DNA from 2 places in the Micromonospora sp. M42 genome. Region 1 is predicted to be linked to the other one. Evidence: riboswitches for the same ligand, from Rfam matches in the RefSeq annotation. Region 1 holds a riboswitch; the other holds the start of a gene.

Evidence for each region. Region 1 has a riboswitch for cobalamin ahead of MCBG_RS11050 (magnesium chelatase subunit D family protein). Riboswitches for the same ligand answer to the same signal wherever they lie in the genome.
Region 2: another riboswitch for cobalamin. It lies ahead of MCBG_RS01835 (ribonucleoside-diphosphate reductase subunit alpha); the one in region 1 lies ahead of MCBG_RS11050 (magnesium chelatase subunit D family protein).

Annotation. Positions count from the first base shown of each region.
Region 1 covers NZ_KK037233.1:2,442,966-2,447,371, reverse strand. The annotation lists gene cobO (cob(I)yrinic acid a,c-diamide adenosyltransferase) at 1-182, opposite strand, end outside; gene MCBG_RS11050 (magnesium chelatase subunit D family protein) at 182-2,164, opposite strand; cobalamin riboswitch at 2,211-2,355, opposite strand; gene MCBG_RS11045 (bifunctional cobalt-precorrin-7 (C(5))-methyltransferase/cobalt-precorrin-6B (C(15))-methyltransferase) at 2,410-3,618, shown strand; gene MCBG_RS11040 (cobalt-precorrin-4/precorrin-4 C(11)-methyltransferase) at 3,615-4,370, shown strand; gene MCBG_RS34775 (precorrin-3B C(17)-methyltransferase) at 4,371-4,406, opposite strand, start outside.
Region 2 covers NZ_KK037233.1:496,726-501,131, reverse strand. The annotation lists gene MCBG_RS01850 (acyl-CoA thioesterase) at 1-237, shown strand, start outside; gene MCBG_RS01845 (LysE family translocator) at 241-867, shown strand; gene MCBG_RS01840 (PrsW family glutamic-type intramembrane protease) at 903-1,730, opposite strand; cobalamin riboswitch at 1,851-2,067, shown strand; gene MCBG_RS01835 (ribonucleoside-diphosphate reductase subunit alpha) at 2,180-4,406, shown strand, end outside.

The DNA of each region.
Region 1 (4,406 bases):
GACTTCACGAACTGGAACACCCCGATGTCCCAGCCCTGGTTCCAAGCGCGCATCGCCATACCGAAGGCGGCGGTCGACTTGCCCTTGCCGTTTCCGGTGTGGACCATCAGCAGCGGCCGGTTGCGCCGCTGGCGGGTGGTGCTGCCGTCGTCCGGGACGGTGAGCGGCTTACCCTGCGGCATCAGGCCACCCCCGCCCGCGGAGCGGTCGCCGTGCGAACGACCCCGGTGAGCCCGTCGGCGGTCACTTCACCGAGCGGCACGTGCTCGGCCCTCAGATGAGTGGCAAGCCGGGCGGCGAGGCCGAGCCGGAATCGTCCGGTCTCGCAGTCCACGACGACGACCTGGACACCGCTGGTGGCGAGCGCGGCGGCGGCGCGGTGGGCACGACCCAGCGGGTCCGGGCCGGAGGTGGCGCGGCCGTCGGTCACCACGACGAGCAGGGGCCGGCGGGACGGGTCGCGCAGCGCCTCCCGGCGCAGCACCTCCCCACTGCGTTCCAGGCCCTCCGCGAGCGGGGTCCGGCCACCGGCCGGTAGGTCGGCCAGGCGGCGGGAGGCGACGTCGACCGAGCCGGTCGGTGGCAGGACGACCTCGGCGGTGTGCCGGCGGAACGTCACCAGTGCGACCTTGTCCCGGCGGCGGTAGGCGTCCAGCAGCAGCGACAGCACAGCGGTCTTGACCTGCTCCATGCGGCGGCGGGCCGCCATCGAACCGGACGCGTCCACGCACAGCAGCACGAGGTTCGACTCGCGCCCGACGGTCTCGGCCCGGCGCAGGTCGCCGGGCACGAGCGCGAGGCCGCGACCGCCGGTCAAGCCACCCCGGGAATGCTGATGCGGCGCCGCCGCGGTGATGGTGCCCGGCAGGTGCAGCCGGCCGTCGCCGGACGTGCGCCGCCGCTGCCCGGCGACACGGCCCTGCGGTGTTCGTGCCCGGGACCGCCGGCCGGCCTGACCGTCGCCGGTTCCTTTCACGACCAGCAAGCGGGCACGTGCGGGCTCGCCCGCGGATGCCATCGATGTGGCGGCCTGCCGTTCGGGCTCCGGTACGGGCGGGCTCTCGCCGGGAGAGCCGGGCACGTCCCCGGCCGATCCGTCGTGCCCGGTGTCGTCGGGCAGACCGCCGCCGGGACCGTCGGGTCCGGGGTCGGGGTCGTTGTGGCCGAGTAGGTCGTCCAGGCGGTCCTGGTCCAGGCCGGGCTCGTCGAAGGGGTTGCGGCGGCGGCGGTGCGGCAGCGCGAGACGGGCGGCGATGCGGATGTCCTCGAGTGTCACTCGCGTACGTCCCCGCCAGGCCGCGTGCGCCGCGGCGGCGCGAGCGGTGACGAGGTCCGCACGCAGGCCGTCCACGTCGAACGCGGCGCACAGCTCGGCGATCCTGGTCAGCGTCTCGTCGTCGAGCACGACACCGGCCAGCGAGCGCCGGGCGGCGGCCAGCCGGGTGCGCAGGGCTTCCTGCTCGCCGGCCCAGCGTGTGGCGAAGCCCTCCGGGTCGGCGTCGAATGCGAGCCGGCGGCGGACCGCCTGCACCCGCAGGACGGGGTCACGCGGGGCGGCGACCTCGACCGTCAGGCCGAACCGGTCGAGCAGCTGCGGGCGCAGTTCGCCCTCCTCCGGGTTCATCGTGCCGATCAACACGAACCGGGAGGCATGCTCGACCGAGACACCGTCGCGTTCGACGCTGACCCGGCCGGTCGCCGCGGCGTCGAGCAGCAGGTCGACCAGGTGGTCCGGCAGCAGGTTGACCTCGTCGACGTACAGCAGGCCACGATGGGCCCGGGCCAGCAGGCCAGGCTCGAACGCGACGACGCCGTCTCGCAGCGCGGCATCGAGCTTCAGCGATCCGGTCACCCGGTCGTCGCCGGCTCCGACGGGTAGTTCGACGAGGCGTACCGGCCGTTCGACGACGGGCGTGGGCACGTCGAACGGCCCGTCGGGGCAGACCGCCGAGGGATCGTCCGGGTCGATGGAGAACCGGTCGCCCGCATAGACCCGTACCGCCGGGAGCACCTCGGCGAGGCCGCGCACGGTAGTGGTCTTGGCAGTGCCCTTCTCCCCGCGGATCAGGACACCGCCGATGAGCGGATCGATCGCGACCAGGGTGAGGGCGAGAGTCATGTCGTCGGCGCCGACGACGGCACAAAAGGGGTACTGCGCTGGCATGTAGGGCTCCCGCTCGATCTGCCATGGCGGTCCACGACGCGGCATGCGCCGTGGATCGGATCGAGGCCGGTCTTCGGACTTCCCAGGTCAATGCCTGGATCACCGCAGCGGGCCCTGTGCCGGATTCTCACCGGCTTCCCAGATTCTCCCCGCGACCACGGTCGTGGGGCACCTCGAACCTGTGCATCACCATAGACGCCCCGGTGGCCGGGGCAAGGGCCGGTGGGCGGCTAGGGTGCATCTCCATGGAGGAGCGGGTGACCGTGGTGGGGATCGGGGCTGACGGGTGGGTGGGTCTGCCGGAGCCGTCCCGGGCGCTGGTGCGGGCGGCCGCGACGCTGCTCGGCGGGCGGCGGCACCTCGAGGCGGTGCCGCCCGTCGACGGCCAGCAGCGCGTGGCGTGGCCGTCGCCGCTGCGGGACAATCTGCCAGGTGTGCTCGCCTCCGCGCGAGGGCCGGTTGTCGTGCTGGCCTCCGGCGACCCGCTCGTGTCGGGTATCGGCACGACGCTGCTGGACGTCCTGGGCCCGGAGCGCGTGACGATCGTGCCCGGGGTCTCCTCGGTAGCCCTCGCCCGAGCACGTCTCGGATGGCCGGCCGAGTCCGTCACCACGGTCAGCCTGGTCGGCCGGGACCTACGGCTGATCGTGCCTGCGCTCTCGGCCGGGCGCCGGCTGCTCGTGCTGTCCAGCGACGAGACGACACCCGCGGCCGTGGCCGCGGTGCTGACCGGGCTCGGTTGGGGGCAGTCCAGGCTGGTCGTGCTCGGTGACCTCGGTGCCGCCGGTGAGTCGTGTACCGCGACCACCGCGGCCGGGTGGGACCTGAACGACGTGCCGCGGTTGAACGTTCTCGCTGTCGAAGCTTGCGGTGCCGGTCCGGGCTGGGCCTCGGGCGGCGTGTTGCCCGACGACGCGTTCGAGCACGGCGGGCAGATCACCAAACGTGACCTGCGGGCCAGTGCCCTGGCCCGGCTCGCGCCCGCGCCCGGTCAGCTGCTGTGGGACGTCGGCGCCGGCAGCGGCTCGATCGGTGTGGAGTGGATGCGGGCCTGGCCGACGGCACGGACGATCGCGGTGGAGCCCCGCTCCGACCGGGCCGCGCTGGTGCACCGCAACGCCGCTGCCCTCGGCGTGCCGGGTCTGTGTCTGGTCGAGGGTTCGGCGCCCGGGGCCCTGTCCGGCCTGGACCGTCCCGACGCGGTGTTCGTCGGCGGCGGGGCCACCGTCCCCGGCGTGCTGGACACCTGCTGGGATGCGCTCGGCGCCGGTGGACGGCTCGTCGTGCACGGTGTCACCGCCGAGACCGAGGCGGTGCTGCTGAAGCAGCACAGCCGGCGCGGCGGTGAACTCGTCCGCCTGCACGTCGAACGCGCCGAACCGCTCGGCGGCTTCACCGGCTGGACGCCCGCACGGGCAGTCAGCCAGTGGTCCATCGTCAAGGGAGATTCATGACCGTCCATTTCGTCGGGGCCGGGCCCGGCGCCGCCGACCTGCTCACCCTCCGCGCGGTACGCCTGCTCGAGTCCGCCGACGTGTGCCTGTACCCGGGCACGTACCTCGACGCCGAGGTGCTGGAGCACTGCCGTGACGACGCCCGGCTGATCGACACCCAGCACCTCGACCTGGACCAGATCACCACGCACCTGGTCCAGGCACACGCCGACGGGTCCGAGGTCGTACGGCTGTGCTCCGGTGACCCGTCGCTGTACTCGGCGGTGCACGAGCAGGCACGCCGGCTCGACGCCGCCCGGGTCCCGTGGGACGTCACGCCCGGCGTGCCGGCCTATGCGGCTGCTGCCGCCGCCGTCGGCGCCGAGCTGACCGTCCCGGAGCTGGCCCAGTCGGTCGTGCTCACCCGCGCGCAGGCCCGGTCCACGGTCATGCCGTCGGGAGAGAAGCTCGCCGCGTTCGCCGCGACCGGCGCGACGCTCGCCCTGCACCTGGCGGTCACGCGTACCCGCGAGCTGGCCGCCGAACTGGCCGGCTACTACGGCCACGACTGCCCCATAGTCGTGGTGCACCGGGTGTCGCAGCCGCAGGAGCTCATCCTGCGCGGCACGCTGGCCGACATCGGCGGCCGGGTCGAGCAGGCCGGTCTGCGACAGGCAGCGGTCATCCTGGTCGGCCCGGCGCTGGCCGGGGACGTCCGTGGCGGCGAGTCGTTCCTCTACTCGGCCGGTCGCGAGCGCCGCGTGCGCGGCTGATCAGGGCACGAAGCGCGGGCTCCAGACACGTCCGGC
Region 2 (4,406 bases), 1.9 Mb from region 1:
ATGGAGGTGGCCGTGAAGGTCAGCGCGGACCGCTGGGACCGCGCGGTGCCGCCGGTGGACGTGGCGACCGCGCACCTGGTGATGGTGGCCGTGGACGACGAGGGCCAGCCCCGGCCGGTGCCGCCGCTGCTGCCCGGCACCGACGGTGACCGGCGGTGCTACCGGGAGGCGCAGATCCGGCGCGAACACCGGCTGGCGCTGCGCCGGGCGCTGCTCGACGGCGCCGAGGAGGGCTGAGGCGTGCTCGGACTGTCGGCGGCCACGCTCGCGGGATACCTGGCCGCGATCGTGGTGCTCATGCTCACCCCCGGGCCGGACATGATGTTCGTGCTCGCCAACGCCACCCGGTACGGCGCGCGGGCCGGGGCGGTGGCGGCGCTCGGGGTCGCGGCCGGGGAGGCGGTGCACGTCGCCGCCGTGGTGGCCGGACTCGCCACCGTGATCGCCGCGTCCCCGGTGCTGTTCACCGCGATCCGGTGGGCCGGTGCGGCGTACCTGATCGTGCTGGGCCTGCGGGCGCTGCGCGGCACGGGCCGGCCCGGCGTCGCGGCGGACGGGGCGGACGGCGGCGGCGCCGGGCGGGCGTTCCGGCGCGGGCTGCTCACGAACCTGCTCAACCCGAAGATGATCCTGTTCAGCGTGGCGTTCCTGCCGCAGTTCGTCCGGCCCGACGCGGGCCCGGTGGCGGCACAGCTGGTGCTGCTCGGCGCGCTGTTCGTCGCGGTGCAGCTCACCGTGGACCTGGCTCTCGGCGTGGGCGCCGGGCGGTTCGCCCGCCGCTGGGGCGACAGCCGCTGGTCGCGGCGGGTCGACCGGCTCTGCGCTGTCGCCTTCGTCGCGCTCGGTGTCCGGCTGGCCGCCGGCTGACGCTTGCTCGACTCCAGCTCGCCGAGATGGCGGCATCAGGAGGGCTCCGACCCCGCCACCTCGGCGAGCTGGTGAGGATCACGCTCCGGCGCCCGGGGCGGGGCGGCGGGCCGCTCGCGGTCCAGGTGCAGGCGCAGCAGCACCCAGCCCAGCGACACACCGCCGATGAACACGTACGCGGGCTGCGTGCCGAACGTGTCCCAGCAGGTGTGCAGCGTGACGGCGGCGGCGAAGGTGAGCAGGAACGCCGCCAGTCTCCGGCCGCCGGGCGCGGCGGCGAACGTGAACAACGCGGCGGCGGTCAGCCCGGTCCAGGCCAGGTGCGCGGCGGGCGCGGTGAGACCGCGAACCAGCAGCGTCCGCTCGACGGCGCCGAGGTTGCCCTCCGACCCGACGAACGCGGCGAACGCGTACCCCATGGTCTCCAGCGCGGCGAACCCGGCGCCGGAGGCCACGCCGATCACCAGGCCCTGCGCCGGTGACCGGTGCCGCCGCCACAGCAGCAGGATGCCGGCCGGCACGATCAGCTTCGCGGTCTCCTCGGCCAGGCCGACGAGCGCCATCGGCAGGACGCCGAGGCGGTGCAGCGTGCCGTACTCCAGCCAGCCGGCGGCGACCACGCCGACCACGCCGCCGAGAAGCGCGGCGACGCCGACGACGGAGCCGGGGACCGGGCGGCGGGCCGGCCGCCCCTGGGCGAAGGCCAGGAACGTGGCGGGCGCGACGCACGCGCCGAGCACGATCAGCGCCGGTACGAACGTGACGGTGCCGGTGCCGGACAGTGTCTCCAGCACCAGCAGGTGAAGCCCGACGCCGACGAGCAGGACCGCCACCCACGCCCAGCGGCGTCCGGTATTCCCCATACGCCGAGTATCGCGCCCGGCGGCGAGCGCCGGCATCGGGGGTAGGCACTGTGGACAGTGAGATCCATGCGACACGCCCGACACGACATCTGGTGTTGCCCAACCGCCCCCACCGCCATATATGGTGGTGCCGCAGCTGGTTCGGCCGAGCCCTCCGGGGCGGGGCCGAGGCAAGAGGGAACCCGGTGGAAATCCGGGACTGCCCCGCAGCGGTGAGTGGGAACGACAGCCGTCAACAGCACTGGGCCACCGGCCTGGGAAGCGACGGCCGGTAGGCGACCGGCGACCCCGGTCGGGCCCGCGAGTCCGAAGACCTGCCAGCGCGCCGTGCGCCTCCGCGTACGGCGGCCGGAGGTCGCGCGGGACGACCGACGCCAGCAGCCGGGCCGGCCGCGCCGTGCCCGTTGGCGTCTCCCGCCGTCTCCAGACGGTGACAGCGAGGAGAGGTCATGACTGTCGTGCAGGAAAGCCCGCCGGCCACCGGCGGCGGGTCCGAGGCCCGCCGGCCGGCGATGCGGGTACGCAAACGGGACGGCGACACCGAGCCGGTGGACGTCGGCAAGATCGTCCGGGCGGTCGAACGCTGGGTCGCCGACCTGGACGAGGTGGACCCGCTGCGGGTGGCCACCAAGACGATCAGCGGGCTCTACGACGGGGCGACCACCGCCGAGCTGGACCGGCTGTCGATCCAGACCGCGGCGGAGCTGATCGGCGAGGAGCCGCAGTACTCGAAGCTGGCGGCAAGGCTGCTGGCCGCGTACGTGGACAAGGAGGTCCGCGGTCAGGGCGTGGCGAGCTTCAGCCAGTCGATCGCGTACGCGCACGGGCTGGGGCTGATCGGCGACGAGACGGCCGCGTTCGTCGCCCGGCACGCCCGCAAGCTCGACGACGCCGTGGACCCGGACGGCGACAGGCGGTTCGAGTACTTCGGACTGCGTACCGTGGCCGACCGCTACCTGCTGCGGCACCCGCAGTCGCGGCTGGTGGTGGAGACGCCGCAGTACTGGCTGCTGCGGGTGGCCTGCGGGCTGTCCCGCACCCCGGGCGAGGCGGTCGGCTTCTACCGGCTGATGTCCAGCCTGGCCTATCTGCCCAGCTCCCCCACGCTGTTCAACTCCGGCACCCGGCACACCCAGATGTCGTCGTGCTTCCTGGTCGACTCGCCGCGCGACGAGCTGGACTCGATCTACGAGCGCTACCACCAGGTGGCGAAGCTGTCGAAGTTCTCCGGCGGTATCGGCATCGCCTGGTCGCGGGTGCGCGGCCGGGGCGCGCTGATCCGGGGCACGAACGGCCGGTCCAACGGCATCGTGCCGTTCCTCAAGACGCTCGACGCCGGGGTGGCCGCGGTCAACCAGGGCGGCCGGCGCAAGGGCGCGGCCTGCGTCTACCTGGAGCCGTGGCACCCGGACGTGGAGGAGTTCCTGGAGCTGCGGGACAACACCGGCGAGGAGTCCCGGCGTACGCACAACCTCAACCTGGCCAACTGGATCCCGGACGAGTTCATGCGCCGGGTCGAGGCCGACGGCGAGTGGTCGCTCGTCGATCCGTCGGACGCCCCGGAGCTGCCCGACCTGTACGGGGAGGCGTTCGACGCCGCGTACCGGGCGGCGGAGAAGAACGCGGTCCGCACGGTACGGGCCCGGGACCTGTACGGGCGGATGATGCGCACGCTCGCGCAGACCGGCAACGGCTGGATGACGTTCAAGGACGCCGCGAACCGGCTGTCCAACCAGACCGGTGAGCCGGGCAACGTGATCCACCTGTCCAACCTGTGCACCGAGATCCTGGAGGTGAACGACGACGCCGAGACGGCGGTGTGCAACCTCGGCTCGGTGAACCTCGGCGCCCACGTCACCGCCGACGGGGTGGACTGGGAGCGGCTGCGCGCCACGGTCCGCACCGCTGTGGTGTTCCTCGACCGGGTGATCGACATCAACTACTACCCGGCCGAGCAGGCGGCGGCGTCGAACCCGCGCTGGCGGCCGGTCGGGCTCGGCCTGATGGGGTTGCAGGACGCGTTCTTCACGCTGCGCCTGCCGTTCGACTCCCCCGAGGCGAAGGAGCTGTCCACCCGGGTGCAGGAGGAGATCCTGCTGACCGCGCTGGAGACCTCCGCCGGGCTGGCCGAGCAGTTCGGGCCGCATCCGGCGTACCCGCAGACCCGGGCCGCGAAGGGTGACCTGCACCCGGACCTGTGGGGCGCGGAGCCGGCGCAGGCCGGACGGTGGGCGGCGCTGCGCGAGCGGATCGCCGCAGGCGGGCTGCGCAACTCGCTGCTGGTGGCGATCGCACCGACCGCCACCATCGCCTCCATCGCCGGCTGCTACGAGTGCGTGGAGCCGCAGGTGTCCAACCTGTTCAAGCGCGAGACGATGTCCGGGGAGTTCCTCCAGGTCAACACGTACCTGGTGCGGGAGCTGAAGGCCCGCGGACTGTGGACGCCGCAGGTCCGCGACCGGATCAAGCGGGCCGAGGGCTCGGTGCAGGACATCACCGAGCTGCCCGCGCCGGTGCGGGAGCTGTTCCGCACCGCCTGGGAGCTGCCGCAGCGGGCGCTGATCGACCTGGCCGCCGCGCGGGCGCCGTTCGTCGACCAGTCCCAGTCGCTCAACCTGTTCCTGAGCGCGCCGACCATCGGCAAGCTGTCCTCGATGTACCTGTACGCCTGGAAGG